DNA from 4 places in the Psychrobacillus sp. AK 1817 genome. Region 2 is predicted to be linked to each of the others. Evidence: riboswitches for the same ligand, from Rfam matches in the RefSeq annotation. Region 2 holds a riboswitch; each other region holds the start of a gene.
What was found. A riboswitch is a leader RNA that binds a small molecule or an ion and turns the genes downstream of it on or off. The one in region 2 is predicted to bind S-adenosylmethionine.
Positions count from the first base shown of each region.

Region 1 (8,262 bases), 1.4 Mb from region 2:
TTTTATCACTATTGTCTAACAATCGATTTATTCGGCTATAAAACTTTTATCCGGTCATAATTTTTTTATCCGGTCATAAATCTGGTCTATCCGGTCATAAAATTTTCTATCCGGTCATAAACTTGGTCTATCCGGTCATAAAGTCCATTCTTCACACAAATGAAAAGCTCTGAGTGATTTACTCAGAGCTTTTTTCAATTTAATCTGATCGAGTCATGTTTTTTGCGTAAAAGATTTCGTCCATTTCTGTTTTTAGCTTTTTCGTTATCAATATTTTTTCTTCTTCTGAAAGTTCATCTTCGTTGTAGCCAAATAGGTAATTATTCAAGTCAAACTGCTTTAGCTTACATTTAGTATGAAAAATATTTTCCTGATAAACGTTAACATCGATCATATGGTAAAATTCCTGCAAAGCATCTGGGATATAATTTTGAATGGAATTAATATCGTGATCTATGAATAATTTATGGCCTTTCACATCTCTCGTGAACCCTCTCACTCGATAATCCATGACCATCACGTCAGTTTCAAAGGAATGAATCAAATAATTTAGTGCTTTTAATGGAGAAATTTCTCCGCAAGTAGAAATATCTATATCTGCTCTAAAAGTACTGATTCCTTCATCCGGGTGATATTCCGGATAAGTATGAACAGTAATATGGCTTTTATCTAGGTGACCAAGTACAGTTTCTGGTATTGGCCCCGGAGATTGCTTAAATGATTCTATCGGTGTTTGATCGACAGGTCCTTCCGATACTAAAATGGTTACACTTGCACCCTGCGGCTCGTAATCCTGCTGTGCAATATTTAATATATTCGCTTCTATAATTTCGGATACTTTGGTTAGTATATTAGTTAAGCGTTCAGCGTTATATTGCTCATCAATATATTCTATATATTTTTCCCTTTCTTCCTTGGTTCTCGTATAACAGATATCATACATATTAAAGCTTAATGTTTTCGTTAGATTATTAAACCCATGTAACTCGATTCTTTGTTTTGGTGTCAAACTCATAGACTTAACCTCGCTTCCAATAAAGTGTAAATCAATACCATTAAAAATATGTTTCTTTGTATAATACAATGTCTCTTCTCTTTTGTTTTCCCTAATATCTGAATAAATAAAACAAAAAATAAGAAAAACTCCTGTTTATTTAAACAGGAGTTCAATATACAAGACAAATATTACTTTCTTTCTGACTGTTCAATAGAACATTTTATTCCCAATCATAAGGAGTAGCTTGGTATACATAGTAATTTAACCAGTTTGAAAATAACAGATGCGTATGGGCTTTCCATGTATTCAATGGTTGACTAGAAGGATCATTATTTGGGAAATAGTATTTAGGCATCTCAACCTCTATTCCTTTGTTGAGATCTCTATTATATTCCTCTGCCAAAGTATGTGCATCATACTCTAAGTGACCAGTCACCATCACAAATTTGTTGTCATTCGATTTCACAAGAAATACTCCAGCTTCCTCAGAATTGGCAAGGATGGTTAAGTGTTCATTCCTTTCAATTTCTTCCCTTGAAACAGATGTATAACGGGATACTGGGGCATTAAATTTGTCATTAAATCCTCTTACTAGATCCTCCACTTGATTAGTTAAAATGTGTCTAAACACTCCTGAACACTTTTGAGTAAGAGGAAATTTATCAATTCCATAATGATAATAAAGAGCTGCTTGGGCACCCCAGCAAATGTGTAACGTTGAGGTCACATTCAATTTAGACCATTCCATGATTTCCTTCATCTCTCTCCAGTAATCTACCTCTTCGAATGGAAGTTGCTCAATTGGAGCACCAGTAATAATCATGCCATCATACTTTTTTTCCTTAATTTCATCAAATGTCGAATAAAATGTATTTAGATGAGTTTTACTAGCATTTTTAGATTCGTATGTTGCTGTATTCATAAATGTTATATTTACTTGTAATGGTGTATTACCTAAAAGTCTTAATAACTGTAGCTCTGTTTTTTCTTTTTCAGGCATTAGATTGAAAATAACGATGTTGAGTGGACGAATATCTTGTTTATATGCTCTCTCTTGATCCATAACAAAGATTTTCTCTTCTTTTAATAACTTTGTTGCTGGTAATTGTTTTGGAATATTAATAGGCAATTTATTTCCTCCTTATAGAAAAGCACTAGAACTAACGTTTGTATAGTGAAAACATAGGTAAAATTACAAAGCAATTCAGATTTTACTTGAACCTTGTGGGTAAACTCTGAGCTTGACAACCAAAAACCAGATACCTCTTTCAAACAAAAACGCCCCTCTTTCCATGTAAGAAAAGAGGGGCATAAAGTTGCTCTTTAGCTCTTATCTTCCAAGATAATGTCTTGTAGGAGTTAGCACCTTTCTGTATAACAGAGGTTGCTGAAGCTTCAACGGGCCTAATCCCTTCGCTTCTCTTGATAAGAATATTTAATTGTTATAATTATTTGTCAATAAATAATATTAGCATGGTCTCTTATTTATATCAACCCATTTTCAAGAATAGCCTATTAATCTCATAGTTCTAACCACTTCTCCATTAATTGTTCCAACTGCTCTTCTGCGTGTAATTTCTTCAAGCTTAATGACTCATAGATTGACCAGTCTGCCTCTACGTTAATCTGATTTTCTAGGTCACTTATTATCTTCTCTAGCTCATTTATTTGGTGTTCTAGTGGAACCTTATTTTCTTGTTTAGTGGTTGGTGATTTTTTTATGGGCAGCTGCTCCTTTATTTCTTTCTCCGAATTTTGTTTAGAGCTAAATTCAACCCATTTTTCTCTTGCCCATTCAAACGGGCCTTCATAAGTTGTAAGCTTGCCATTCTCTAGCCAAACAGTTCTTGAAAATAGTTTATTTAAGAAATATCTATCATGGGAAACAGCAATAATTGTTCCACTAAAATCATCCAATGCTTCTTCTAACACCTCACAAGAATCAATGTCCAGATGGTTAGTTGGTTCATCTAATATTAAACAATTGATGTCTTGATGCATTAACTGTGCTAGACGAAGACGCATTCTTTCTCCACCGCTTAAATCAGCAACTCTTTTGAAAACATCGGGTCCGTAGAACATAAACTTCGCTAATATGTGGCGCGCTTCTCCTTCACTAACGTTCACTTCACCTCTGAAAATATCTATCAATCGAGCTTTTGGATCTCCTATCTCAAAATGTTGAGATAGGTAGCCAAGTCTTACATTACTCCCAAATCGAGCTTCCCCTATATCAATTGTTTCTTCCCCTCTGAGAATATTTAATATGGTTGTTTTACCCGTTCCATTTCTTCCTACTATAGCAAGTCGATCTTTCCAATAAACATGCATATCTGTGTCATTTAAAATCTTTTTATCTCCAAAGCATTTGGAGACGCTCTCCATTATTACTACTTCTTTTCCACTTCTAGGTGCTGCGTCAAATGTCAGGTTCATTTTTTTAGGATCTATCAAAGGCTTTCGAACCTTTTCCATACGTTCTAGAGCTCGTTCCATATTTCTCGCTTGTCGATGAAGTCCTGCATTTGGAGGAACAGCCTGATTAGCCCAAATTTTCAATCTCTTAATGGCTTCTCTCATTTTTTTTATCTTTTTTTGTTGTTCCTCATATTGCTGGAATTCACGAGTCAGCTTTTCTTCCTTCTCTATTAAAAACGAAGAATAATTACCATGATAAAGTGTTAACATCCCGTCCTCAAGATCGGCAACATTAGTGACAACCGTATCTAGGAAATATCGGTCGTGTGAAATTAAAACTACAGTCCCTGAATAGTTAACCAAATATTCCTCCAGCCACTCTATAGCATACAAATCCAAATGATTGGTCGGCTCATCCAAAAGTAATAACTGTGGTCTGGTTAGAAGAAGCTGTCCAAGCATTATTTTTGTTTGCTCACCCCCACTTAAACTTGAAAAAGTCTGATTGACAAAGCCACTTAGCTGTAACCCTTGAATTACTTTATCAATTTCCGAGTCAATACCGTATCCACCCTGTAAAGTGAATTTTTCCTGAATATCCCCATACTGTTTTAAGAGCTTTTCTAATATCTCAGAATCAGCTACTGCAAGCTCATGTTCTAGTTCGCTCATCTTTTGCTGAAGTAGCCTTATATCCTCAAAAGCATCATATAGCAGATCTTTCCCTGTAATATGGTTTTCAAAAGTGGGGATTTGAGCAAGATAACCTATTTTTGTCCCCTTTTTGAAGGTTATCGTACCTTGATCTGGTTTTTCTATACCTGCAATCATTTTAAAAAGAGTTGTTTTACCGCTTCCATTTCTACCAACTATCCCTAATTTGTCTCCAGACCTTACATCCAAGGTTAAATCCTCAAATATTGTGTTTCCACCAAGCATTTTACTAATTTCCTGTATTTTACATATCATTATAATTCGCTTCCTCTCCAAAATATAGCTGGAAGCATTTTTCTGCATACAAAAAGACTGCTCCATAAGCGGGCAGTCTCCTAAATGTGGTTCAGAAAGAATGGCTTATCAGCTGTGAATTTCATGTAATTGTTTAAAAAAGGACAGACTGGTCCCGTTCTTAGTAAATCCATGAGTAATCGCACAGGATATGGATAAAAATCCCAAAATAAATCCATGTGCATTCACAGCGTTTTTCATTCCTTCTTCACCTCCGGTCATTAATGTAAGACTATTTTAACATATTCCACTATTTTGTACAATGTGAATTTTTATTCGTCACCTTTTAAGCCCTCTAAGCCAGGATCGTTAAGCTCGTTCGTGTTTGGCATTCCTTCATCATTTTCTTTATTAACTTCTTCATTCCCTGATTCCGGGGTAATACTATCCCTTGTATTATCGATCGTTTCTGGCGGTGGGACATCATTTGAAGTACGATCTTCTCCACAAGCAGTTAAAGGCAACAAAACTAATATTAACAAAACAATTAACTTTTTCATCGGTTGCTCCTTTATGATGCAGATATCACTTGTAAGCAATAATCTGCAGTCTCTTTTCACATAGAGTGGTCTTCAAATAGAATTTTATCCACAAAAAAACCAGCAATAAATGCTGGGATTCTTTGCTTTTTATTCCTCAATATCAAAATGTATTTCATCTTCATCATTGTATTCGGAACCATTTTCAAACAAGACGGTCGTTCTTAAGATAAGTGTAGTCATTTCTTCTTCACCATCTGGAAGCCATCTTTCATCTGGCATTATTTCAAAAGGAATCATTTGCATATCCTTAGATGCGACAGTACCAACCAGTTCAATAGAATGCTTGGAAACAACCTTTGGTACTTTACCATTAATCACTTTAAAGACTTCTAATTTAATATTTTCAATTTGCTCATAGTCATGTACGCCATCAATATAGATAGTTCCTGAAAGATTTATACCGTGTTCGATATAAGGATGATCCACAATTGTATCAATCTTTATTGATTTTACTTCTATACTGGAGTTAAATTTTTTGGCCATTACTCTCATTCCACCTTGTTATTTGTGTACTCATAATGTTTTTCTACAACCGGTTCAAATTTATTGTACCTCTTTTTAAACAATGTGTAAAAATGGGAAACTATAACTTTTAAAATGGCATACCCCGGAATACCTAATATAACTCCAGGAACTCCGAATAATGCACCAGAAGTAATCAATACAAAAATAATAGTAATTGGATGCACATGTAGTGATTTACCCATAATTTGTGGGGATATAAATTTCCCTTCAATCAGTTGAACAACCGTCCATACAACAGCGAGCTTAATCAACATAAATGGCGATGTGACTAAAGCAATAATAGCTGCTGGAGTAATAGCTATAACTGGCCCTAGATAAGGGACAACACTTGTTACCATAGCCAATACGCCTAACAATAATGCATAATCCATTCCAATAATGGTGAAACCAATAAAAATCATTATTCCTATGCACATGGAAACTAGTATCTGACCTTGGATGTAAGAGCTAATTTGCTTGTCTATGCTAGTAAATACCGATTTTAAATCCTCTCTCATACGAGGTGGAAATATTTTAAGAATATATGCAGGAAGCTTTTCTCCATCCTTTAAAAGGTAAAATAAGATAAAAGGCACAGTGACAATTGCTAATATGAAGCTAGTAAGTATACCGATAAAAGATGAAATACCAGTTGCTATACCAGTGAAGGTATTTTGGAAGAATGCTCCTAGTTCCTTTGGTAAATCATATAACAGATTAGCAACATCATTCTCTATTTGTAAATAATAAGAGCTAATAAAAGTATTTGTTCTCAAAAATGAATCTAATTGACTCAATACTTCTATAAAATAACCTGGGAGCTCTTCTGCCAATCTAAAAAATTGAGCTTTTAAAAAGGGAAACACAAGAAATACCAATAAGGTAACAATTCCTACTAAAGCTAAAAAGATCAGGAGTATTCCGAGCACTCTTTTAACTTTAATTTTTTCTAGCATTCGCAATATCGGTCTAAGTAAATAATAAACAATGACCGCTAAAATGATTGGTAGTATAACATTCCCCAAAAAAACTGTGAGCGGGACAAAAATAAAGGAAATTTCATCATAAATCATAATGATTAACCCAATCATCAACAGCAATATAAGGGTGAATATAGTATTACGCCCACCTAAAAACTTTATGTATCTCGTTGAGAAAAAAGAAGGCTTTTCTGGTTCCACTTTTACCAAACATCCTTTCCTATACCCTTATTTTACGAGTGTAAAGATTCAATATCAAATGTAGAAGCTACTAATTTGATAAAAAATCTTCTATTGCTTTCCTATTTTGCTCTTTATCAATGACAATTACAGAACCAGCATGCTTATAGCTCTTAAAAGAATAACTCCCTTCTACAGGAATCGTCATTTTGTCTATTTCTAATTTTCCACTAACGATTGCATCCATCACTCGAATAGCTTTATCTTTTCTTGAATAATCTGTTTGGATATATCCCTCTGCTGCACCTAAGAATTGAGGAACATTAGAAATATTATCTATAGATAGCACTTCATCCTTTAAAGCTTCCATCACTTTTTGTTGTCGGGCAACCCTCCCAAAATCGCCTTCATTATCTGCACGGAATCTTGCATAACCTAGTAATTCCTTCCCATCTAATTGTTGCTCCCCTTTAGTTAAGGACACACCAATTTTTTCGGACATATCTTTTTCCACATCCATTTTTATCCCTTCGGGCGCAAGAATATCAACTAGTGACTCAAAGCTCCTAAAATCGATAAGGGCATAATGATGTATCGGGATATCAAACATATTCTTCAATGTTGCCTGAAGAGTCGGGACACCGCCCAAATAGTATGCAGTATTTAACTTATATGATTGATAGTTTGGAATATCTGCATAGATGTCTCGCATGAACGAGATAATTTTCACATCATTACTTTTCTTATCCCAGGAAATAACCATCATCGTGTCAGTTCTGGATTTTTCTTTCCCTCCTGCTCCTGAATCGGCACCAAGGACTAAAATATTTTCTCGCTCGCCTTTAGACCAAGAGTCACCCTCGAAGTCGATTTCTTGATGAACTTTTGTTTCCTTCGCTAAATTATATCCTGCTCTATATTGTAAAAATGAATAAGTACCTATAACTAATACAAATACGACAAGTATAGTTAATATCACTCTACCTTTTCGTAGCTTCTTCTTCGGTTTGTATCTTCTTTCTTTTACTTGTTCTTCATCCATTATAAATCTCCCCTTAAGTTCCTCAGCTATGTGAAAAGGCACTTAAATGCCATTAGTAGCCTACTCTTATAATAACGTATTTTCATAAACTTGGTTTCAGAATTTTGTACAACTTCAAAAGTAATGGTAAAATCATTTTACTATATTAGGAGGTATATAAAAATGATAGAAAAAGCTACGTTTGCCGGAGGCTGTTTTTGGTGCATGGTAAAACCATTTGATACATGGGACGGAATACATAAAGTAACCTCAGGTTATATGGGTGGGCATATTGAAAACCCTACGTATGAACAGGTAAAAAAAGGTGATTCTGGGCACTTAGAGGTAGTAGAAATACAATATGATTCATCTATCTTTTCCTATGAAAAGCTATTAGAAATTTATTGGCAGCAAATTGATCCCACAGACGCTGGAGGGCAATTCCAGGACCGTGGAGAAAGCTATAGTACTGCTATATTTGTTTATAATGAGAACCAACGAGAGCTAGCAGAAAAATCGAAACAGCAGCTAGCAGAAAGCGGTAAATTTTCTAAGCCAATCGTTACCACAATAAGAGATGCCAAGGCCTTTTATATTGCTGAGGATTATCAC
Region 1 covers NZ_CP031739.1:549,716-557,977, forward strand. The annotation lists gene speD (adenosylmethionine decarboxylase) at 200-1,015, opposite strand; gene metA (homoserine O-acetyltransferase MetA) at 1,218-2,126, opposite strand; SAM riboswitch class I at 2,325-2,429, opposite strand; gene abc-f (ribosomal protection-like ABC-F family protein) at 2,519-4,384, opposite strand; gene D0S48_RS21265 (RAxF-45 family protein) at 4,493-4,645, opposite strand; gene D0S48_RS02835 (hypothetical protein) at 4,696-4,923, opposite strand; gene D0S48_RS02840 (sporulation protein) at 5,053-5,448, opposite strand; gene D0S48_RS02845 (AI-2E family transporter) at 5,454-6,650, opposite strand; gene D0S48_RS02850 (LCP family protein) at 6,721-7,671, opposite strand; gene msrA (peptide-methionine (S)-S-oxide reductase MsrA) at 7,834-8,262, shown strand, end outside.
Region 1: linked by a shared signal. The riboswitch ahead of metA (homoserine O-acetyltransferase MetA) and the one ahead of D0S48_RS09810 (methionine biosynthesis PLP-dependent protein) in region 2 are both predicted to bind S-adenosylmethionine.

Region 2 (8,262 bases):
AAATGAAAGGATAATTCGATTTAAGTGTCGATGAGTTGTTCCGATGAGAGAGGCAATTTCCTCTGTTTGGTTTGTCGTTATTTCTTTGCCAAAGTAGTTGTGGATATCTCGAGTAGTTAATAAGTAGCTTGCAAATCTGGCTTCCACTGTGGCCAACAAGTTTACGCGAGATGCTGTAGTGCAGGTTTGCAATTTATAGGATAAATGCTTAGATAGCTCCCCTAAAAATAAAGAATCCTTCATTAAATATAATTCTACTGATAACTTGTCTAAAAATAATAAAGAGGTTTCTTCTACTGCCTCTACTTGTGACTGTATTTCTATCTTTTGCAAGAGCTCTATGTCACCAAAAATTGCATGAGGATGACAAAAGCGTAATAACAGCGATTTTCCTGTTTCTATACTAGAGGTTACCTTTGTCCTCCCGGTTACCTGAAAATATAATCCATCCAATTCATTTCCTTCTTTAAGTATAGCTTCACCTGGATTATAGTGACGTAGCTGAAAAGAGAGATTTTGGGGAGAGGTAATTTTCTCCTGAATATTAAATTGAGATAGATACTGGCTAATGATTGTTGGGGTTTGAATAATCTTCATCTTTTTCTCCTTTTCGGACATATGTCCTTTTTTTATTATATAGCAAATTGTTATGATTATTTTATAAGAGGAGGGATATAGGATGAAGTTTGTTTTTGATTTGGATGGAACAATTTGTTTTCAAGGGAAGCCCTTAACTCATGCGATGGTGAAAGCCTTGGAAGATTTAGGGGCAATGGGGCATGAAGTAATTCTAGCCTCTGCAAGACCGATTCGTGATCTATTGCCTATTCTCCCTAAACATTTTCATCAGCTACCGATGATTGGAGGTAACGGTGCATTTGTAGCGAATGAGGGACGAATTATATCAAGCACTCATTTTGACAAGCAAACCTCTGATAAAATTAAACAGCTTCTAGGAAAATATAAAGCAGAGTTCCTAGTAGATAGCGAATGGGACTACGCATACACAGGTGACGAAAACCATCCTATAAAAAGGAATTTGGATCCAAAGCAACAAGCTAAAAAATTGGAATTACATAAGTTAAACGAAATAGTAAAAGTAGTCATAATACATAGCAATGATCAAGAAAGCCTACTAAAGGAACTCCAAGAACTCCCAGTTGTGATTTATAACCATGGACTCGAAAAGATTTTAGATATAAGTCCATTGGGTGTTGATAAATGGAATGGATTACAAAAGCTTGGAGTACAGAGCAAGCAGTTTATAGCATTTGGAAACGACGCAAACGATGTATCTATGTTTCTTCAAGCACAAAGCTCAGTCTGTATAGGAGACTATGCAGAGCTTATTACAATTGCTAGTTCTCATGTGGCAAACGAAGAAGAGCTAGTTATAAATAAGCTTAAAGATATTGCAAGAGATTTATAAGTGACCCTAAGAATAAAGGAGGCGCATGCTTTTAGTGCGACCTCCTTTTAAAATTAAATATAATAAATTATCATAGTCAATATGACAATCATAGTTGTCAAAATGACTATTATTGTATATATTAAAAAGGAGGAGGCGATGATTGTGAAAAGTCGCTTAAAAGAATTGCGAGCGAGAGAGGGGCTCAATCAAACCGAGCTAGCTAAATTAGCTAAAATTTCTAGACAAACGATTAGCTTGATTGAACGTGAAGAATATATGCCATCCATTTTGATTGCTGTTAGAATAGCAAGAATTTTTAATGAGTCTGTAGAAAACGTCTTTTTGATAGGGGAGGATGAATGATGAAAAAGGTATTTACAACTATTATTAGCTTACTGCTTGGAGGATTAGCTGGCTTTACTATCACACTTGCTATAATGATGGATAAAAATAAAATAGATGAAGCATGGGCACAGCCAGTAAATATATTATTATATATTGTTTTAGCCATTCTCTTGATTTTGTTAGTGACTAGTCTGCTATTAATCAAAAAGTTGAAAAAAGTTAATGCTCAAAAGTTTGTTGGAGAGCAAGAGGATTTGATGGAAGAATTTAAGTACAAAAAATTTGCTGATTTGAATATAACAGCTAATACATCTTTGATTCTATCAATCTTAGCTGTAGCGATATCTATTCTTATGTCGAATAATTCAATCCTTCAAATTGGGTTTATTCTCTTGTTTATTGCTAGCAGTGTCATTTCCATTTTTGGTATAAATCTCGTAAGAAATATTTACCCAGAAAGAAACCTTCCGAGTGTTACTTCAAAGGATTATGAAAAAAAGTTTATGGAATCTATGGATGATGGAGAGAAATATGTCACATTACAAGGTCTCTACAGGGCTCATCAGCTATTTAACCTTTTCATGCTCATAAGTATTATTTTGGCTGTAGCATTTTCTTTCTTTAGTGAGCAATCTCAAATGTTTTCTATTGCATTGATGTGCTTAGTCATGTTGGCTGTTAATACAAGCTATCTAGTTGTTGTACGAAACAAATAAATGGAGAGTAAGGTGAATTAAATGACTACAGGGCAATTACTGCTTTGGATATTGGGTGTTTCTATCCTGCTATATTTTGTTATCAAGTGGGGTGTAAAAAATGGCATCAATGAGTCTTTGTTAATTTCTGAAGAAGCTAGAAGGAAGAACCAGCAGGAGAGGGAAGTGCAAGCCCAAAGCTACTGGAATGATTTGAAATAATAAAAAGCTGATACTTGTCTATTAAAAGACTAGTATCAGCTCATTGGTTATCCAGCGTGTGACCAAGTTGTAGGAACACCGGATTTAGGGCAGTTTGGGAAAATTGCTCCAGCCTCCAGAAATGCTTCATCTCCATCTTCGTCTACATATCGACCAGATTCTAAAACTTCCTGACCAGAAGCGTGAGAATGACTATTAGCGCGCTTCCAATAAGTAACTACTTCTGTATCAGGACATGATGGAAACTTCGAACCTTCTTCTAATGTTCTAGTTACACCAGATTCACAAATATAATCTCCAGTTTCCTCTACAATATCATCTGTTGTATATTCATAAGCTTGTTTACTCATCATACATTCCTCCTTAAAGAAGTTACCGTCTTACTCTATAATTACCCCAATAAACAAATGTAAAAACCTTCTTTAAGGAAGGTTCATTTTAGTTAAAAGAGGTTAGCCGGACTTTAGTCCAACTAACCTCGCTTAATTTTTTGGTTATCCACATGTGGATACTTATTTCCAAACATCCTGTGCTATTTTCACCACATGGCGAATTTTCGCCCATTGTTCATCTTCTGTTAATAAGTTGCCTTCCTCGGTAGAGGAGAACCCACATTGAGGGCTCAAGCAAAGCTGTTCAATTGGTACGTATTTGGATGCCTCTTCTATTCTAGCTTTAACTAAATCCTCTTCCTCGAGTTCGCCGTGCTTAGAGGTGATCAGCCCTAACACGATGTAAAGGTCTTTTCTGTTAACATGACGCAATGGCTCAAAGTCACCTGAACGATCATCATCAAATTCTAAAAATAATCCATCCACATCTAATCCACCGAATATAGTTTCTGATACTAATTCATAGCTGCCGCTCGTAATATACGTGGAGCGGAAATTTCCTCGACAAATATGCATTGTCACTAGCATATCGGCAGGTCTTTTTGAAACAGACTCATTAATAGCTCGTGCAGAAAAGGACAAGGCTTGCTCTAATGACAATCCTTTGTCTTTCAAAGAAGCAATTCCTTCCTCGGAAAAGGAGGTTGCCCAGGAAGTATCATCGATTTGTAGATAACGACAGCCTTCATCGTATAATGCTTGGATAAAACCTTGATAAGCTGTGATCAAGTCGGCGAATATTTCCTCATCGTTGTTATACACACCTTCCTCAAATGCTGCTCTATAATAAAGCATATTCGGGCTTGGGATAGTGAATTTTACTACAGCATCACCTGCAACTTCTTTTAAGAACTTGAAATGCTCTATCATATAGTGAGTGCTAAAGCCAATTTTTCCTGTTACTTTAATGCCATGAGCTTTTGTTTGGACTCCCTTAAAAGACAAGCCTTTATCGGGTTCATAAAACTCTACACCATCTAGTCCTCCTAAGAAATCGAAATGCCACCATTTACGACGGAATTCGCCGTCTGTAATGGAAAGTAGCCCAGCTTCTTTCTGTTTTTCAACCAGTTTAATAATTTCTTCATTTTCAATTTGAGTTAGCAACTCTAAAGTTATCTCTTTCTCTTCAAATTGAGCTCGCGCTTTTTTTAAGCGTTCTGGTCTTAAGAAACTTCCTACATGATCTGCTTTGAAGGGTGCTTTTACTAGTAATTGATTGGTCATATTAAACTCCTACTTTCTTTATAATGTGTAGTAACTATTTCCAATGATTGTTCAAAGTCTGCTAACAGGTCATCCACATGTTCAAGCCCAACCGAAAAGCGAAGCAGTCCATCAGTAATTCCACGCTTTTCTCGTTCCTCCTTAGGCATTGCTGCATGGGACATAGTAGCGGGGTGGGAGAGAATAGATTCTACTCCACCCAAACTTACTGCAAAAACAGGTATTCTTAGATTTTCAACAAATATTTTTGTAGCTGCCTTGCCTGGCAAACGAAAGGAAAATATAGCACCAGAGCTGGCCGCCTGTTTTTTATGAATTTCATGTCCTGGATGAGATGATAATCCAGGATAGAAAACTTCCTCCACTAATGGGTGATTTGCTAGATAATTGACCAAACTAATAGCCGTCTCCGTAGATTTTTCGAAGCGCACACTTGTTGTTTTAATGCCCTGTATGAGTGTATAGGAATCTTGAGCACCCAGTATGGCTCCAAAGGAATTTTGAAGAAAACCTAACTTGCTACCAAGCAACTCATCCTTTGTAACTGCAAGGCCGGCAATGATATCACTATGTCCAGACAAGAACTTAGTTGCACTATGCAAAACAACGTCTACACCTAATTCGAGCGGCCTTTGGTAGAGTGGTGTCATGAAGGTATTGTCTAAAAAGGTTAGACAATTATTGGCTTTAGCTATGTCTACAATACCGGCAATATCAGTTATACCTACTCTCGGATTTGAGGGAGTTTCTATATATATTAGTTTGGTATTGGACTGAATTGCCTGCTCAACAGCATCTAAATTAGAAAGGTTAACAAAAGAATGCTCTATACCAAAGCGAGGTAAAACCTCTGTCACAAAGCGAAAGGTGCCACCATAAACGTCCTCCGTCATGATTATATGGTCTCCGGCAGATAACAGCATTAAAGAGGTTGATATCGCTGCCAGACCAGAAGCGAAAGCAAATCCTCGCGTACCACCCTCTAGCTCTGCTATGGTTTTTTCTAATGCTTCTCTGGTTGGATTACCAGACCGACTATAATCAAATGGGCCGAAGCTATCTAAACTTTCTTGATGAAAGGTAGAAGATAAATAGATTGGAACATTTACAGCACCGGTTCTTCTTTCATAATTACCTCGAGTTGAAGCAGTAATTAAACTAGTTTCAAGTTGTTGATGAATAGACTCCATTAAACAATAACCTCCTTCTCTAAAGCTACAAATACTTGCTTTAAGTCATTGATTAAATCTTCCGCTTCCTCAATACCAACAGAAAACCTTAATAAACTATTATCTACTCCCCGAGCAATTCGTTCAGATTCTGGTATATCTGCGTGTGTTTGAGTGGCAGGGTAAGTAATGAAGCTTTCCACACCACCAAGACTTTCAGCAAATATGATTAACTTTAGCTTTTCTAAAAAAGGACCTACCAGTTCGCTTCTTTGAAGGCGGAAGGAGAGCATGCCACCCTTGCCTGCATAGAGAACATCTTTTATTAAATGCTGTTGCTCTAAAAATTTTACTAACTTCTTTGCGTTTGCTTCATGCTGTTTCATTCTTAGATGGAGAGTTTTTAACCCACGTATCAACAGCCATGAATCAAATGGTGAAAGGACTGCACCTGCTGCGTTATGGTTAGCCTGTAATTTCTCGCCCAATTTAACGCCTTTTGATACAACCAACCCAGCCAGTACATCATTGTGACCTCCGATATATTTAGTAGCACTATGTATGACAATGTCTGCGCCAAGTTCTATTGGCCTTTGTAAAAAAGGAGTTAGGAAGGTATTATCCACAATTAAAAGTAACTCATGCTTCTTAGCTAACTCCGCGTATAGCTGAATATCAATCTCTTGCATTAACGGATTAGTAGGTGTTTCAAGAAAGATTGCCTTCGTATTTTTGGTAATAAGAGATTCCACCTCTACGTAAGAGGTAAATTTACTATAAATAGTCCTAATATTATAGGAGTCAGAATATTGATTGAAAAGGCGATAAGTACCTCCATATAAGTCCTCTGGGGCAATCAATTCATTACCTGAACGGAAAAGGGAAAGGACCAATTGAATGGCTGCCATTCCCGAACTACAGGCAAATCCTGTATCGCCTTGCTCTAGCTTGGCTATTCCCTCCTCTAAAATAGCTCGTGTAGGGTTTTTAGTTCGAGTATAGTCATAGCCGGTAGATTGGCCAAGACCATGATGTTTATAGGCTGTGGATAAATAGATAGGAGGATTAACTGCTCCAGTTTTTGGATCACAATGATTACCTAATTGAACTAATTGTGTATTAATGTGAGTTTTGGACATTGTTATTCACCTCTTATTATTAATAGGTTCAACATTTCTAAAATAAATCACAAAGTAGACTCTAAGATAAAAAAATTCAGGATAAATATAGAATAGAAGCATTTTGCCAAATAAAAAGAGGGCTCTCTTCATAAGAAGAGAACCCCCAATATAGATTGAAGTCATTCTTCTTATCTTCAAGACAAAAATGTCTATTGGATTTAGCACCACACCTATAATGGCTGGTTGCTGAGACATCATAGGGCCAATCCCTCCGTCTCTCTTGATAAGAAATAAAAATATATAATTTTCAAAATTTAGCGATAAGTAAGTTTATCATGGGGTGAATATAAATTCAAGAGTTATTTCAAATTTGGAATTGCTACCCAGTGACCGGAGGAAACTTCCACAAGCTTAGATTGCTTCAATTGATATCTATCCTCAACATTTGATTCCTCCAAAAGCTTCCTTTTTTTCTTAGCTTCTACCTTAGGATCAGGAATAGGGATTGCTGCTAATAGGGATTTTGTATAAGGATGTTGTGGGTTAGAATAAAGCTCTTCACTTTCCGCAAGCTCCACAATTTTACCAGCATACATCACCGCTACCCGATCACTAATATGCTTAACCATAGATAGATCATGTGCGATGAAAAGGTAAGTTAGACCTAGTCTATGCTGTAAATCCTCTAGTAGTTCTACAATTTGTGCCTGTATAGAAACGTCTAAAGCTGATAGTGGTTCATCACAGACGATAAAGTCAGGCTCTACTGCCAGTGCTCGGGCAATGCCGATTCGTTGTCGTTGTCCACCTGAAAACTCATGTGGATAACGCATGGCATGGGAGGAATCCAACCCTACCATTTTTAGTAACTCTTCTACACGTTGTTTTCTTTCCTCTGCATTTTTGCTCAAACGATGAATATCTAATGCCTGGCCGATAATATCTAACACCTTTAAACGAGGATTTAAGGAAGAATACGGATCCTGAAAGATAATCTGCATATGTCGTCGCATCGTTTTTAATTCACTTTTACTCAAACGGTTGATGGCCATTCCCTGATAAAGCACATCTCCATCCGTAGGCTCATGTAACCGAAGAATGGACCGACCGGTAGTTGATTTTCCTGAGCCAGATTCTCCTACAAGTCCAAGGGTTTCTCCAGGTTTGATGAAGAAGCTGATATCATCAACGGCCTTCAGCACAGTCCCTTTGCCTAATTGGAAATGCTGCTTTAAAGATTTGACCTCTAATAACGGCTTGCCATTTTCTAAACCAATGGAACGAAGCGGTGGTCTCTTGGGTTTCTTCCTTTCATCTAAACGAGGAAGTGCATTTAATAATTTTTTTGTATAGTCATGCTGAGGATTTTCAAATATCTTTTCAGTTGTCCCGGTTTCTACAATTTCGCCATTTTTCATAACTGCCACTCGATCGCACATACCTGCAACTACACCCAAATCATGAGTGATTAAAATAATGGAGGTGCCAAATCTTTGCTGCATATCCTTCATTAAATTCAAAATCTGAGCCTGAATGGTAACGTCTAGTGCAGTTGTCGGTTCATCTGCTATTAATAGCGTTGGCTTGCAGGCAAGTGCAATAGCGATCATAACTCTTTGGCGCATACCACCTGAAAATTCGTGAGGATACTGGTTGTAGCGCTCTTCGCTATTCTTAATG
Region 2 covers NZ_CP031739.1:1,967,270-1,975,531, reverse strand. The annotation lists gene D0S48_RS09850 (Crp/Fnr family transcriptional regulator) at 1-597, opposite strand, end outside; gene D0S48_RS09845 (HAD-IIB family hydrolase) at 680-1,429, shown strand; gene D0S48_RS09840 (helix-turn-helix transcriptional regulator) at 1,574-1,774, shown strand; gene D0S48_RS09835 (DUF3169 family protein) at 1,774-2,472, shown strand; gene D0S48_RS09830 (DUF6019 family protein) at 2,494-2,673, shown strand; gene D0S48_RS09825 (hypothetical protein) at 2,721-3,023, opposite strand; gene D0S48_RS09820 (5-methyltetrahydropteroyltriglutamate--homocysteine S-methyltransferase) at 3,186-4,292, opposite strand; gene metC (cystathionine beta-lyase) at 4,289-5,473, opposite strand; gene D0S48_RS09810 (methionine biosynthesis PLP-dependent protein) at 5,482-6,600, opposite strand; SAM riboswitch class I at 6,768-6,872, opposite strand; gene D0S48_RS21190 (ABC transporter ATP-binding protein) at 6,942-8,262, opposite strand, start outside.

Region 3 (8,262 bases), 1.8 Mb from region 2:
CAATCTGACCAATTCTCGCAGTTTTTATGTCTACCTCAGTAGCTCGGCAAGCAGAAAGTATAGCCGCTAAAGCCACTACAGCAGTGCCGTGCTGGTCATCATGCATCACAGGTATTGGAAGCTCTGCTTTCAGTCTTTCTTCTATTTCAAAGCAATGCGGTGAACCAATATCTTCTAATAGAATTGCACCAAATCCTTGGTGAATATGCTTTATAGTTTCTACAATCTCATCGGGATCACTAGTATCTAATAGAATTGGTATTCCGCTCAATCCAACGAACTGATCTAATAGTACAGATTTCCCTTCCATTACTGGCATACCTGCCACGGAACCAATGTTACCTAAACCCAAAATAGCGGTACCATCGGTTACAATAGCAACGGAGTTTCCGATGGAAGTGAAATATTGGGCCTTATCTGGTTCGTTAACAATTTCCATACATACACTTGCCACTCCAGGTGTATAAATTCTTTGCAAATCTCCTAATGAGCGGACATCATATCTGCTCTTCATTGCAATTTTCCCACCTTCATGGGCTTTTAACACATCATCACTGATAGCTTGGATTTTCACACCGTTTCCAATTGCTTCAATGTTTTTTATAATTAGCTCGAAGTCTTTTTTAGACTTGCTCGTAACGGATATATCTCGAATAGTTGTCAATGCACCACTCTTTAAAGTAGTGATATCTCCTATATCTCCTTCTCCCATGCCTATGGCAGTCGCTACCTTAGCAAAGTTACCAGGTTTTGAAGGTGTTTCGACGATAATATTACGAATAATATGTTGGTTTTCCATATCTCTCTCCTAATCTCTTACTCTATTTTCAATTATATGATTATAACACAAAAAATCCCCATTTATAAAAATGAAGATTAATTGTTGCTCAATATGTTTGTTTGAAAAAAAGATGCATTTTAAACGATATAACCGATAGATCTCAGTACATTATTAATGAAGGAGTGAGAATATGTAAAAATTTCTTCTCTTTCTGGCTCTAAATACAGATCATGAAAACAATTCTTCCATTCCTTGAATTGATAATCCGATAGCTCCTGTTTTTTCAACCATGCTTTGGCTGCTGCTGTGTCCGTAATCTTATCTCTTTCTCCCGTCATTAATAAAACAGGGACATTAGGAATAGATTCGGGATATTGGCTTACAGTTTTCATCTCATTTTCAAGCTCTTTATACCAATCATGTGAAATAATCGTTCGATAATACGGATCGTTTACTAGATCTTGATAGGCGCTGTAGTTTCTAGTTAGTTCCTTTAGTTCAATGTCATGATTGATCTTCTGCTGCACAGAGATTTTAGCTAATGCCTTTGTCCACTTGGAAGGAAGTTTTTTTAACAAAAGCCACGGAGATGTTAAGATAACACCAGCATATTCCACCTCTATCTTATGTAACATCTTCATAACTAAGGTTGCTCCAAGCCCATGTCCTACTATAAAAATAGGAAGGTCATATGAAACAGCAACCTGCACTGCTTGCTTTATGTAGTCTTTATAAAGATCAAAGGATTCATCGTGAATGGTCTTGGTTCTCACTAACTCCCCGTGACCTGGCAAATCTCCCATCACTATATGGCAATTTGAGCTTCGCAATTTTTCGATTAGCCAAGCATAACGTCTGTGATGCTCATAGGCACTATGAACAATAATTACAACCGCTTTAGCCTTTTCATCTGACTCCCACTTCCACATGTTCAACATACCTCATTTCTGTAACACTCTCTACGTCCTATTTATTTCTTTCTTTCGATTTGTTTGATAGGATTAATTATACTCGAAAAACAAAGGAGCGTGTCTATTTTGATTTATCCATACAAAGATAAGAAACCTTCGATTGATGCATCTGCCTATATTGCTGATTATGTCACAATCACAGGTGATGTTACAATCGGTCCAGAGACTACAATTTGGTTTAATACGGTAATAAGAGGGGACGTTGCCCCTACTATAATAGGAAGCAGAGTTAGTATTCAAGATTTAAGTTGCCTTCATCAAAGCCCAAATAATCCACTCATAATTGAAGATGAGGTAACTGTTGGCCATCAGGTTACATTACATAGCTGTACTATACGTAAAGGCGCATTAATAGGCATGGGGTCCATTATTTTAGATGGTGCAGAAATAGGCGAAGGAGCATTTATTGGAGCTGGTAGTCTTGTCCCTCAAGGGAAAAAAATCCCGCCTAATACTTTAGCATTCGGTAGTCCAGCTAAGATTATACGTGAATTGAATGACGAAGATAAAAAAGATGTCCAACGAATTATTCATGAATATGCTGAAAAAGGACAGTACTATAAATCCATCAAACCCTTATAGAAAGATCGAATTTAAAATAGAATAAATTAGAATTAACAAACACCTAATTTTAAAATTTTTATAAATTTGACTCCGGTTATTTTTATACAATAATCCATTAAGAGTAAATAGATCCATTTATTTGGTCAGCCTATTTACCGTTAAGCTGTATAATTGTTTGAAAAAAACAAAAGGTATTAAGAGGCTAGCCTCTTAATACCTTCTTTCTTTAGGCGAGGCATTCCAATAGAAGGAAGTCTCTGAATTCTTAAATACCCGCTTTTTGCTTTAATTGCTCTGCCTTGTCGGTTTTTTCCCATGGAGCATCGATGTCAGTACGTCCGAAATGTCCGTAAGCTGCCGTTTGCTTGTAAATTGGGCGACGAAGGTCTAGCATTTTAATAATTCCAGCTGGACGAAGGTCAAATAGATCACGGATATATGACACTAAATCCGACTCTGCTACTTTTCCTGTACCAAATGTATCGATTGCGATAGAAACTGGTTGTGCTACACCGATTGCATACGCTAGTTGTACCTCACAGCGATCTGCAAGACCAGCAGCAACAATATTTTTTGCTACATAACGAGCGGCATAAGCTGCAGAACGGTCTACTTTTGTTGGATCTTTACCCGAGAAAGCTCCTCCTCCATGGCGAGCATAACCTCCGTATGTATCAACAATAATTTTACGTCCAGTTAGTCCAGCATCACCTTGAGGACCACCAATAACAAATCGTCCCGTCGGGTTAATAAAGTATTTCGTTTCCTCTGTTATTAAATCAGTAGGTACTACCGGTTTTATAACATGCTCTTTTAAATCTCTTTGGATTTGTTCTAAAGTTATTTCTGGGTGATGTTGTGTAGAAATAACAATCGTATCAATATGAACAGGGTTGTTATTTTCATCATATTCAACTGTTACCTGTGTTTTACCGTCTGGTCGTAAGTAGTCTAAAGTTTCATCCTTGCGAACCTGTGCTAAGCGACGGGCAAGTTTGTGAGCTAGACTGATTGGTAGTGGCATTAGCTCTGGAGTTTCATTACATGCGTAACCAAACATTAACCCTTGGTCTCCTGCTCCAATAGCCTCGATATCTGAATCAGTCATCGCACCTTCTCTAGCCTCTAGCGCTTGGTCTACACCCATTGCAATATCAGCGGATTGCTCATCAATCGCAGTTAAAACTGCTGAAGTTTCAGAGTCAAAGCCGTATTTAGCACGTGTATAACCAATTTCTTGGATAGTCGAACGTACAACTTTAGGTATGTCTACATATGTAGAAGTTGTTATTTCTCCTGCAACTAACACTAAACCTGTAGTAACGGTTGTTTCACAAGCAACTCGTGCATTAGGGTCTTCCGTTAAAATTGCATCTAATATAGCATCAGAAATTTGGTCACAAATTTTATCTGGATGCCCTTCTGTTACTGACTCCGATGTAAATAATCGACGTTGTGTCAAAAGATTCCCTCCTATATCCTGCGAGATTTCTCTCAGGAATTGATACGGTACTCATTCCCATGTCAAGCCAATAGTAAACTTGAAGCTGCTTCGGACTTGGCACACAAGGATTTAGGGCGATGTAAAATAAAAAAACCTTTCACTCACGTAATTACATGAGGAAAGGGATTAATATCATAAACACCTTTCACTCTTATCAATCAAGGGATTTCACCTTGTCTCAGGTTGGGCACCTTTGTAATGATTTTTCAATTACAGGTTGCCGGGTTTCACAGGGCCTGACCCCTCCACCAGCTCGGAATAAGAGTATCCGTTCAATTCACCATCATACGTAAAAATTAGTTATAAGTCAACCGATTAAATGTAATTTTTTCTCAAAAACAAAAATTATTCCAATAATGGGCTTCTATTAGTGTAGACTATTTAGTGTAATGTGTTATACTATTTCACATATCAATGAAAAATCCTCTTTATGTTGACTATTTACGTGAAGAGATAAAAATTAAAAAAGGATGGTAATACTAAATGAATTCAATCGATACTGTGAGCGAACTGAACGAATTGTTAGCTGGTAACAACATTAGCCTTCAATTATCAGTACCACAATTGGTGGAAAAAGCTACTTCTAGAGGAGAAGCAGTACTAACTTCAACTGGAGCTGTTAAAGCAGAGACAGGCAAATATACAGGACGTTCTCCACAAGACAAGTATATTGTTGATGAACCTATCTCAAAAGACAAAATCGATTGGGGCTCTGTAAACCAACCTATCTCATCTTCTCATTTTGAAGCATTATATACAAAAGTTATGAACTATTTAAAAGAACAAAATGAACTATTTGTATTCAAAGGATTTGCTGGTGCTGATAAGGATTCACGTCTAAGCATTCAAGTAATAAACGAATATGCTTGGCATAATCTTTTTGCTCACCAACTATTTATTCGTCCTTCTGAAGAAGAATTAGTAGCTCATAAAGCAGACTTTACTGTAATCAGCGCACCAAACTTCAAAGCAGATCCTGCTATTGATGGAACAAATTCAGAGACTTTTATCATTGTTTCTATGGAAAAACGTATTGTTTTAATTGGTGGAACAGAATACGCAGGAGAAATGAAAAAATCTATCTTCTCTATTATGAACTATTTATTGCCAGAACAAAATATTTTGCCTATGCACTGCTCTGCTAACGTTGGTGAAAAAGGCGATGTAACATTATTCTTCGGCCTTTCAGGTACAGGTAAAACTACATTATCTGCTGATGCTGGAAGAAAGCTAATCGGTGATGATGAACATGGTTGGTCAGATAACGGTGTATTTAATATTGAAGGTGGCTGCTACGCAAAATGTATCGACCTAACAAGAGAAAATGAACCACAAATCTTTGACGCTATTAAATTTGGTACTGTTTTAGAAAACGTTGTTGTTGACCATACAACACGAGTTGCAGATTATGCAGATAACTCTTTAACAGAAAATACACGTGCAGCTTACCCAATTCAATATATCGATAATATTGTAGATCCATCTGTAGCGGGTCATCCAAATACAATCATCTTCTTAACTGCAGATGCATTTGGCGTGCTACCTCCTATCAGCAAACTTACTAAAGAGCAAGCAATGTATCACTTCTTAAGTGGATTTACGTCTAAATTAGCTGGTACAGAACGTGGAGTTACTTCTCCTCAGCCTGCATTCTCAACATGCTTCGGGTCTCCATTCCTTCCATTGCATGCAACAGTTTATGCAGAAATGCTTGGTAAGAAAATTGACGAGCATGGAGCACAAGTATTCCTAGTGAACACTGGCTGGACTGGTGGAGAATATGGCGTTGGAAGTCGTATGAAGCTTTCTTACACTCGTACAATGGTCCGTGCAGCGATTGAAGGAAAATTAAACGAAGTGGAAACAACAAAAGATGCAGTATTCGGTTTAGATATTCCTACAAGCATCGATGGAGTTCCTTCTGAGGTATTAGTTCCTCGTAACGCATGGGCAGACAAAACTGCTTATGATAAAAAAGCTGCTGAGCTTGCTCAATCTTTCCATGAGAACTTCAAAAAGTTTGGTACCGTATCAGAAGAGATATCTCTTAAAGGCGGTCCAACTGCTTAATCTATATACTTTAAATGGCCGTGAAACTTTTCACGGCCCTTTTTTGTTTATTTGCTTAGTGATAATAATAGCTAAGTCGTCTTATTTGTACAGACAAGCAATTATTGAAGCTAGGATATATTTCCTTAGTTACCATAGTAATTGTAAAGTTCACTTCTCCTCCACAAATGACGCTTATGTGGAAAACAAATAATAATCATCCAGCTATCGTCGCATAAAAGAAGGAGGCCATAGACAATAGTCTATCACCTCCTCTCCTATAAATTTAAAAGAATATTACTCCTCAAAGTCGTCGTGATATTCCATGTCAGTAGAAATGGGGAAGATTCCTTTTATCTCTTCTGCTTTTTCTTCATCTACATTAGAAAAAATAATCTCAGAGCCATAATGTCCAATTTCTAACTCTTCTTCGCCCTCTGCATTGAAAAACATCGTGAACCATTTAAGTCCTCCGACTGGGTCAATGGAGTAATTCCGGAAAAACAATCTATTTTCATCGTTTAAATTAACAGTAATTACCTTCATCAATCCCTCATTCATCACTTCAAAGCTTTTTTCAGAAAGCTCATTGACTGCATCCTCTTCTTCAGCCCAGCAATGTATAACTACTTCAGAATACTGTGTTGTATACTGATCCCATAAGTCTTCCCAAAAGCTTAAATCTATTGGGAATAACGTTTTTTCCTCTAGACTCATTGACTCTACTTGAATAACTAACTGACCCAAATTATTTTCCTCCTCCATGTTTTTTCATCCAAATACACACGTCTCTCACTACTTGTCGATTTACCTTAGAAGGAAAGTAATGTGTGTAATCCGGATAATACCATGTCTCTACAATTTTGTTATACCCTATTAATGCCTGCTCTAATACTTTTGCATGCTCAATAGAAACATTGACGTCTTTTCTACCATGAATTATTAAAATAGGAGCACTGATTTCTTCTACTCGCTCTAATACATTTCTATCCTCATATTCTTCCTCACGGCTTGAAGGAGTGCCACCAATTACACGCTTCATCATTCTCCGCATATCCAGTCTTTCCTCATATGTAAGAAAAATATCAGTTACTCCTGCCCAGGAAACAAGAGAACTTATGTCTTCTCTTATGACGGCTGTCCATAATGCCATCATACCGCCCCTAGAAAAGGCAAATAGATGAATTTTGTCAGGATTGCAAAATTGCTTTAAGACATCCACTGCATAGACGGCATCCCATCGATCCTCTCCACCAAATTCATCACGCCCCTCTCCACCACGATTTCCTCGATAATAGGGAGCAAAGACAACAAGGCCCTGCGAAGCAAATTGGGCTATTCGTGCAGGACGAACCATGCCTATCCCTTGAATACCACCCCTACAATAAAGCATCCCATCATAATTCCCCTTTTTAACAGGGAATGCTAGCATTCCTTTTATGCGCAATCCACAAGACCAGTAAGTGATTTCCTTTAAATGAACATTAGGATTTGGAGATGGATAGACTCGAATCCTATCGATCGTTCCATTTTTCTTCATGAACCCTCACCTCTTTAAGAATAGCTATCATACCTTTATCCTTCATATGAAAACTTAGATTTGTACAAGCTTCCAGCTCCTCCTGAGTAAGCCAGAGTGCTCCATCTGTTTCATATATGGTTGACCCTGTATGTATATCCTCGACCTCTGCGATATATACCGCCTTACAAAAGGGGCTGACATCATGAACTACATATTCTGCAAGCCATCTTAAGTTAGAAACTACTACATTCGTCTCTTCTAGTGTTTCTCGTACGGCAGCCTCCTCTATAGTTTCATATACCTCTTTTTTCCCTCCAGGAAACTCTATTCCTCTTTTAGGATGGTTTGTTAATAACCATTTATGTTCTTTTTTTGCTAAAACGAGTACATGCTGTGGTTTTATTGTAAATCTATCTTTTTCAAAGGAAAGATCCACCTTATAGCCATTTAAATCATAGAAAGAAATCATATTAGTCTTCTCCCTTTTAATCCCTATTGCCTTAGATTCTTTTGAGATATTTACTTAAAAGTTTAGCATACGCAACAAAAAAAGGCTTAGTAGTTATACTAAACCTGGTTAAGCTTAAAGAATAATGAATAAATAAACAAGCATAATTCCTAAGTCAGCTAAGCTATGGCTAACAATAGATGGTACGATTGTGTGAAATTTCGAACGAAAAATTCCCCACATAATGCCCGCCAGAAAAACTATCATAGCTGCTAGAATATGAAAGGGAGAATTAAAAATAGGCATTACTACTACCAAATGATAAAGACTATAGAAAAAAGAAGTAATCAGAATCGTAAAAGTAGAACCTAATCTTGGATATAATCGATCATACATAAACCTTCTCCAATAAAATTCCTCTAG
Region 3 covers NZ_CP031739.1:3,811,524-3,819,785, reverse strand. The annotation lists gene D0S48_RS19160 (NAD-dependent malic enzyme) at 1-799, opposite strand, end outside; gene D0S48_RS19155 (alpha/beta hydrolase) at 919-1,710, opposite strand; gene D0S48_RS19150 (gamma carbonic anhydrase) at 1,819-2,334, shown strand; gene metK (methionine adenosyltransferase) at 2,582-3,778, opposite strand; SAM riboswitch class I at 3,969-4,085, opposite strand; gene pckA (phosphoenolpyruvate carboxykinase (ATP)) at 4,304-5,890, shown strand; gene D0S48_RS19135 (hypothetical protein) at 6,167-6,616, opposite strand; gene D0S48_RS19130 (alpha/beta hydrolase family protein) at 6,618-7,409, opposite strand; gene D0S48_RS19125 (NUDIX domain-containing protein) at 7,384-7,860, opposite strand; gene D0S48_RS19120 (CPBP family intramembrane glutamic endopeptidase) at 7,975-8,262, opposite strand, start outside.
Region 3: linked by a shared signal. The riboswitch ahead of metK (methionine adenosyltransferase) and the one ahead of D0S48_RS09810 (methionine biosynthesis PLP-dependent protein) in region 2 are both predicted to bind S-adenosylmethionine.

Region 4 (8,262 bases), 1.8 Mb from region 2:
GTGAGAAGGTTCCGGTTGTAGGATCCCCTGGATATGCAGCACTGTTATTAGGGGCAGAAGGAATGTTCTTATCAGGATATATTAGTGAGCATGACTTGAAGATTGCGAAGAAGCTTGCATATGTCATTGCTGGCGGAGAGGTGCCATACGGTACTTTAGTGGATGAGCAATATCTACTTAACTTAGAGCGCGAGGCTTTCTTAAGTTTAGTTGCAGATCCTAAATCTCAGGCAAGAATGCAGCACATGTTAGTGAAAGGTAAACCATTACGCAACTAGTCTGCGTTAGGTAAAAGGAGGAGAACTCATGCGTGAAGCAGTTATCGTAGCAGGTGCAAGAACACCAGTTGGTAAAGCGAAAAAAGGATCTCTAGCTAATGTGCGCCCAGATGATTTTGGGGCATTAGTGGTAAAAGAGACATTGAAAAGAGCGGGCGGATACGATGGCCCTATAGATGATTTAATATTAGGATGTGCCATGCCAGAAGCTGAGCAGGGGATGAACGTTGCTCGTAATATCGGTGCGCTTGCTGGACTTCCAGATACAACTCCAGCGATTACTATTAATCGTTTCTGTTCATCTGGATTACAATCAATTGCTTATGCAGCAGAACGTATTATGCTAGGTCACTCGGAAGCAATTATTGCTGGAGGAGTAGAGTCGATGAGTATGGTTCCGATGATGGGTAACGTTATCCGACCAAACGCTCATTTAGCTGAAACAGCACCTCAGTATTATATGGGGATGGGACATACGGCAGAGCAGGTAGCGAATAAGTATAATGTAAGCCGTGAGGACCAGGATGCTTTCGCTGTCCGTTCTCATCAGCTTGCTGCAGCGGCAATTGCTGCTGGGAAGTTTAACGACGATATCGTACCAGTAGAAGTAATCAAGCATTATGTAGATGAAAATAACAAAGCACAATCTAAAAAATTTATGTTCGAAATGGATGAGGGTGTACGTCCAGGAACAACAGTAGAAACACTTGCAAAATTACGTCCAGCATTTAATGTGCGTGGTTCTGTAACTGCAGGAAATGCATCTCAAACATCTGATGGTGCAGGAGCAGTATTAGTAATGGATCGTGAAGTTGCAGAAGCACAGGGCTTAAAGCCACTTGCTAAATTCCGCTCCTTCGCAGTAGGTGGAGTTGCGCCAGACGTAATGGGAATTGGACCAATCGTTGCTGTGCCAAAAGCATTGAAAATTGCAGGCCTATCTATTGAAGATATTGACCTTTGGGAGCTAAACGAAGCATTTGCTTCTCAATCAATCCAAGTAGTGCGTCATTTAGGCATTGATATGGATAAAGTAAATGTTAATGGTGGAGCCATTGCATTGGGGCATCCCCTTGGAGCAACGGGTTCTATACTAACACTTAAAATGATGAGCGAATTAAGAAGACAAGGGAAACAATTCGGTGTCGTTACCATGTGTATCGGTGGAGGCATGGGAGCAGCAGGAGTATTTGAACTTCTTTAATTTCAATAGGTGAAATGTGCTTTTAATATTTGGCGCATTTCACGATTACTAATTCAAACGTTTACACACATAGGAGGAGAAGGAAATGACACAAGTTCAAGATGCAATTAAAGGTGGAAGCTTTTTAGTAGAAGACATTGAAGCAAGTCGCGTATTTACACCAGAGGATTTCAATGATGAGCAAAAGATGATTGCTAAAACTGCAGAGGACTTTGTAAAAAGTGAAGTATTGCCTGTAGTAGAGAATTTAGAGCATCACGAGTTTGAGCACTCTGTACGTTTATTAAAATCAGCTGGAGATTTAGGTCTGTTGGCGGCTGATATTCCAGAAGCATATGATGGATTGGGATTAGACAAAATTTCTTCTGCGTTAATCGCTGAAAAATTGTCTGTAGCAGGCGGATTCTCTATTACTCACGGAGCACATGTAGGAATCGGTACACTACCAATCGTTCTTTTCGGTAACGAGGAACAAAAGAAAAAATACCTTCCAAATTCAGCTTCTGGAGACAAAATCTCAGCATACGCTTTAACGGAGCCAGGTTCAGGTTCTGACGCTCTAGGAGCAAAAACTACTGCTAAACTAAACGAAGCAGGCACTCACTATGTACTTAATGGGGAAAAACAATGGATCACTAATGCTGGATTTGCAGATGTGTTCGTAGTATACGCAAAAGTGGACGGAGACAAATTCTCTGCATTTATCGTAGAAAGAACTTTCCCAGGCGTTTCTGTAGGGGCTGAAGAAAAGAAAATGGGTATTAAATCTTCTTCTACTCGTACATTGATCCTAGAAGATGCAGAAGTACCAGTTGAAAACTTATTAGGAGAAATAGGCCGTGGTCATATTATCGCGTTTAACATCCTTAATATCGGGCGTTACAAATTAGGTGTAGGTACAATCGGTGGTTCTAAACGTGCATTAGAGCTAGCAATTTCTTATTCAAACCAACGTCAACAATTTAAGACACCTATTTCTTCATTTAACTTAACAAAACAAAAACTAGCAACTATGGCTTCTAAGCTTTATGCTACTGAAAGCTTGATTTACCGAACAGTTGGTTACTTCGAGGACCGTATGAGCCAAATGAGCGAAGAAGATCAAAAAGACGGAAGCAAAATTGCAGCTGCAATTGCTGAGTATGCTATTGAATGCTCTATTAACAAAGTAGTAGGTTCAGAGGTGTTAGACTATATCGCTGACGAGGCTGTTCAATTACATGGCGGATACGGCTTCATGCAAGAGTATGAAGTAGAGCGCATTTACCGTGACTCTCGAATTAACCGTATTTTCGAAGGGACAAATGAAATTAACCGTTTAATCGTTCCTGGAACATTCTTGAAAAAAGCAATGAAGGGTGAATTGCCACTTCTTCAAAAGGCACAAGGACTACAAGAAGAGCTATTAATGATGATGCCAGAAGAAGTTGGCGATGAAGCTCTAGCTCAAGAGAAGGTACTAGTTGCTAACGCTAAGAAAATTGGTATTTTAGCTGCTGGTATGGCTGCTCAACGCTTCGGAACTAAGCTAGAAGCCGAGCAAGAAGTATTGGTACACATCGCAAACATTGCAAACAACATTTTTGCTATGGAATCAGCAGTACTTCGTACAGAAAAAGCTATCGGACGCAGTGGAGAAGAAAAAGCAGCTCAAAAGCTTCTATACACTCAAATCTTCTGCCAAGAAGCATTCAATGAAATCGAAGCGGCAGCGAAAGAAACTTTAATAGCTTCTGTAGATGGCGACAACTTACGCATGATGCTTTCTGCACTTCGTAAACTAACTCGCTACACTCCTTACAACGTAATCGAGAAAAAGCGTGAAGCTTCAGTAAAACTAATCGAAGCAGAAAAATTCGTAGTTTAATCATATAAAAACAAAGCTGCCCTCAAGAGTCTCCTATTGACTCCTGAGGGCAGTTTTTTACATAAGTAATTGATCACTCAGGAGAAATCATAACAAAAAAGCATAATTAGCAACGAAATCCAGCAACTTTTTAAGTGGAATTAAGTTTATGACCGGATAGAAATATTTATGACCGGATAGCACAGTTTTATGACCGGATAGAAAAATATATGACCGTTCAGCAAAATCTATCTTTTATCGCTGATGAATCAATAATGAAAGTGGAGATATTGAATTTAGTTTACTAGAAAATGACGACTTGATAGGTGGAAATTACTTTATGACCGGATAGCACAATTTTATGACCGGATAAAAATATTTATAACCGCATAGCGAGGATTTATGACCGGATAGAAAAATATATGACCGTTCAGCAAATATATCTCTAATTGGGCTTGATTCTTAGGGTCAATTGAAAGAATGAGTTAACTGCATTCTAGTAAGGCAAACTATATAGAAGCGATTTTACTTATTTCTATAATGCACTATAAAATATTGAAATTTAAAACTTGGTTTGATCCCTCTTGCATGAGTAGCAAAATATTATTATGATAAAAAGAAAAAGGTGAGATTTAAATGACTATAAAATTTTACGGTTATCCTAAATGTAGTACTTGTAACAAAGCTAGCAAATGGTTGAGAGACAATCAAGTACAATTCGAGAATCACCATATTGTAGATGCGCCACCATCAAAAGAATTTTTAAAAGAGATGGTAGCTAACGGAGATTATGAGCTTAAAAAGTTCTTTAATACTAGTGGAGTGAAGTACCGTGAATTGCAACTGAAGGACAAGCTTCCTACTATGTCGGAGGATGAACAGTTGGAGCTGCTTGCTTCGGATGGAAAGCTTATTAAACGCCCACTTGTTTATGATGGAAACAAGCTTACACTTGGTTTCAAGGAAGAGCAGTTTGAGGACATGTGGAAAACCTCTTAAAGTACCTTGTATTTACTAGGGAAATATGTGAATATTAAATAGATGGAATATTTAATTGAGAGGGGTTTATTTATGAGCGTGCCTAAAGATTTTAAGTACTCAGCTGAACATGAATGGGTTAAAAATGAGGACGGAAATGTCCGCATCGGTATTACTCATTTTGCGCAATCAGAACTAGGAGACATCGTTTTTGTTGAACTTCCACAAGTTGGAGATGAAATTAAAGCAGGAGATGCTTTTGGTAGCGTTGAATCAGTAAAAACAGTTTCGGAACTATATGCACCAATTAGCGGTAAAGTAGTGGAAGTAAATGCTGAGCTAGAAGATAGCCCCGAATTCGTTAATGAATCACCTTATGAAAATGCTTGGATGATCGTTGTTGAGCCTTCTGATTTATCAGAAGTGGACAGCTTATTGTCTCCAGAAAAGTATGAAGAATTAATTGCAGAGTAATAATGAAAACGCCGGTTAATAATCGGCGTTTTTTTCATATAATAAAGGAAAGGTAACAAGTTGGGAGAGAAGCTAAATGGCACATGTATTTAGTGATAAAATAATTCTCGTCGAGGGAAGGTCTGATAAACTACAATTGTTGACCCTTCTCGATGAATCTCCAGAAATCATTTGTACAAATGGAACGATATCCGATGTAAAATTGGAGGAGCTTTTAAGCCCTTATGATGGCTTGCCGATTTATGCTTTTCTAGATGCCGACAAATCTGGCGAACAAATACGCTCGGTTGTCAGGAAGGAATATCCTGAGGCAATTCACCTCTATACAAATCCTATGTATGGTGAAGTGGCGAATACCCCGGCGAAGGTTTTGGCATCCATATTAAAACGTGTTAATATTAAGGTGAAAAAAGAATTTTTGCCTTAGGATGATGTGTAATGAATGAGTGGACTAAAGAGCAATGGGAAAGCATTAAAGATAACTCTCCACTTTCCTTATTTTATATTTATACCCCTATGTGTGGTACGTGTCAGATTGCAAGCAAGATGATGAACGTCATTAAAGAGATGGTTTCTGATCCAATTGGCCAAGCAAATATTAACTTTCTTGGTGATTTGGCAATAGAACAAGAAATTGAAAGTGTACCTTGCTTATTAATATCTAAAAATGGCAGGGTAGAAAAAAAGATTTATGCGTTTCAATCCGTACCCTATCTATTGGAAACAATAAAAACTATTGACGAAAACAAGATCCTATGATAATATTCGTTGTGTTGAAAAAGTAATTTAATAGTGTCGCTCTTATTGAGAGAGGTGGAGGGAAGTGCCCTACGAAGCCCGGCAACCGTCGCGAAAGTGAAATGGTGCCAAGTCACGCAAAGCTATAGCTTTGAGAAATGAGAGAATGGATGAGTGTTATTTGAAATTGATAACCTACACCCCTTCTGCTCTTTTGCAGAAGGGGTTTTTTAATAGGAAAGGTGGCTAGATTTACATGATTAGTTTAAAGGAAGTTTCGAAAAGATTTATTACAAAGCAAGGAGAAATCGTTGCTGTTGATAATGTAAATCTGGACATACAGCGTGGAGAAATATTTGGGATTATTGGTTATAGCGGAGCCGGTAAAAGTACATTGATCCGCTTATTGAATGGCTTAGAAAAACCTTCTGTCGGCCAAATAGTTGTGAATGGGCAAGAGATTACTTCCATAAATGAGGAGAAGCTCCGTGGCTTCCGACAAAAGGTAAGTATGATCTTCCAGCATTTCAATCTTTTATGGTCGAGAACAGTCGCTGAAAATATAGCATTTCCTCTAGAAATTGCTGGAGTTCCGAAGGACAAAAGAAAAGCCAGAGTAGAGGAGCTTTTGAACCTTGTTGGTCTAGAGGGCAGAGGAGATTCTTATCCTTCACAATTATCTGGTGGGCAAAAGCAGCGTGTAGGAATTGCTAGGGCTTTAGCTAATGGACCAGAGGTATTGCTTTGTGATGAGGCAACATCTGCTCTTGATCCTGAAACGACCGATTCAATACTAGACCTACTTGTCAGCATCAACGAAAAACTAGGATTAACAATTGTATTGATTACACACGAAATGCAAGTTATTCAAAAGATTTGTAACCGAGTAGCTGTTATGGAAAATGGGCGAGTTGTAGAAGAGGGAGATGTGCTAGAGGTTTTCCAAAAGCCACAACAGGCTATTACTAAACGTTTCGTCTCTCAAATTTCTGATTCCAACCAGCCAGTGCAAACGATTCAAAAACTAGTCCAGCTTTATCCAAATGGTAAGCTAGTCAAGCTCGTTTTTGTCGGTGAAACCACAGAGCAGCCAATTCTTTCAAGATTAATCAAACAGTTTGATTTAGAAGTTAATATTGTGCAAGGTAACATCTCTCATACGAAGAGTGGAGCTTTCGGTACACTAATTCTTCAAATCGATGGAAATGACCAAGCCGTGGAGGATGCAATACAATTTATCCACTCGCAAAAAGTAAACACTGAGGTGATCAACAATGATTGAATCGTTATTTCCAAATGTTGATTGGCCTAAAATGTGGGACGCTACTCTAGAAACCCTGTATATGACAGCAGTTTCTACGGTACTCACAGCAATCTTTGGACTAATTTTAGGACTTTTATTATTTTTGACAAGCCCACATCAGGCTTGGGCGAATAAATTGGCAAATTGGTTAACGGGTGCGGTAGTAAATATATTCCGCTCTATCCCATTTATTATATTAATTATTTTATTGATCCCACTTACAACACTGTTGATGGGCTCGATGCGTGGTCCGAATGCTGCTTTCCCAGCATTAGTGATTGGAGCTGCTCCATTTTATGCTCGCATGGTTTTAATTGCTTTACGAGAAATTGATAAAGGCGTTTTAGAGGCTGCAAAATCTATGGGTGCTAAAACCACAACTATTATATGGAAGGTTTTATTGCCTGAATCAATGCCAGCTTTAGTGTCTGGTATAACCGTAACTTGTATTTCACTAGTTGGTTATACAGCTATGGCAGGAATCATTGGAGCGGGAGGATTAGGGAATCTAGCCTTTTTAGATGGTTTCCAACGTGGACGCGGGGATGTCACACTCGTAGCTACTATTTTAATATTAATCATCGTGTTCATTATCCAATGGATTGGTGACATCATTACTACAAAAATAGATAAACGATAAGGGAGAGATTGGGATGAAAAAATTATTGGCTGGAGTTTTATTATCTGTTAGTGCATTAACGCTTGCTGCATGTGGAGACGAGGATAGCGATAAATTAGTTGTTGGTGCATCCAACGTACCGCACGCAGAAATTTTAGAACAGGTAAAACCTATCTTAGAAGAACAAGGTATTGAGCTTCAAATTGAAACCTATCAAGACTATGTACTACCAAATAAAGACCTAGATTCTGGAGATCTAGATGCCAATTATTTTCAACATGCTCCATACTTAGAATCTCAAATGAAAGATTTCGATTATGATTTCGCAAATGCTGGCGGAATCCATATTGAGCCAATTGGTCTTTACTCTAAAAAATACGCTTCTATTGACGAACTTCCTGAGGGCGCAACTATTCTAATGAGTAACTCTGTAGCTGACCATGGACGCGTGTTAGCGATGCTAGAAGCAGAAGGTCTAATTACCCTGGCAGAGGGAATAGATAAAACAACTGCCGAAATTGGAGACATCGTAGATAATCCTAAAAACCTAGAATTTGATCCTAACTACGAAGCGGCCCTAATGGTTCAGTTATATGAAAATGAAGAGGGTGATGCATTATTGATCAACTCCAATTATGCAATCGACGCTGGCCTAAATCCATTAGAAGATGCAATCGCTATTGAAGACTCAGAATCTCCGTATGTTAACCTAATTGCTGTAAAAGCTGGTAACGAGGACGACAAGCGCATCAAAGCACTAGTAGAAGCATTACAATCAGAAGAAATTCAAGACTTTATATTGGAAGAATGGAAAGGTTCAGT
Region 4 covers NZ_CP031739.1:3,723,949-3,732,210, forward strand. The annotation lists gene D0S48_RS18575 (3-hydroxyacyl-CoA dehydrogenase/enoyl-CoA hydratase family protein) at 1-278, shown strand, start outside; gene D0S48_RS18580 (acetyl-CoA C-acetyltransferase) at 307-1,482, shown strand; gene D0S48_RS18585 (acyl-CoA dehydrogenase family protein) at 1,568-3,349, shown strand; gene D0S48_RS18590 (arsenate reductase family protein) at 3,965-4,327, shown strand; gene gcvH (glycine cleavage system protein GcvH) at 4,400-4,780, shown strand; gene D0S48_RS18600 (toprim domain-containing protein) at 4,857-5,207, shown strand; gene D0S48_RS18605 (thioredoxin family protein) at 5,219-5,539, shown strand; SAM riboswitch class I at 5,579-5,683, shown strand; gene D0S48_RS18610 (methionine ABC transporter ATP-binding protein) at 5,775-6,800, shown strand; gene D0S48_RS18615 (methionine ABC transporter permease) at 6,793-7,461, shown strand; gene D0S48_RS18620 (MetQ/NlpA family ABC transporter substrate-binding protein) at 7,475-8,262, shown strand, end outside.
Region 4: linked by a shared signal. The riboswitch ahead of D0S48_RS18610 (methionine ABC transporter ATP-binding protein) and the one ahead of D0S48_RS09810 (methionine biosynthesis PLP-dependent protein) in region 2 are both predicted to bind S-adenosylmethionine.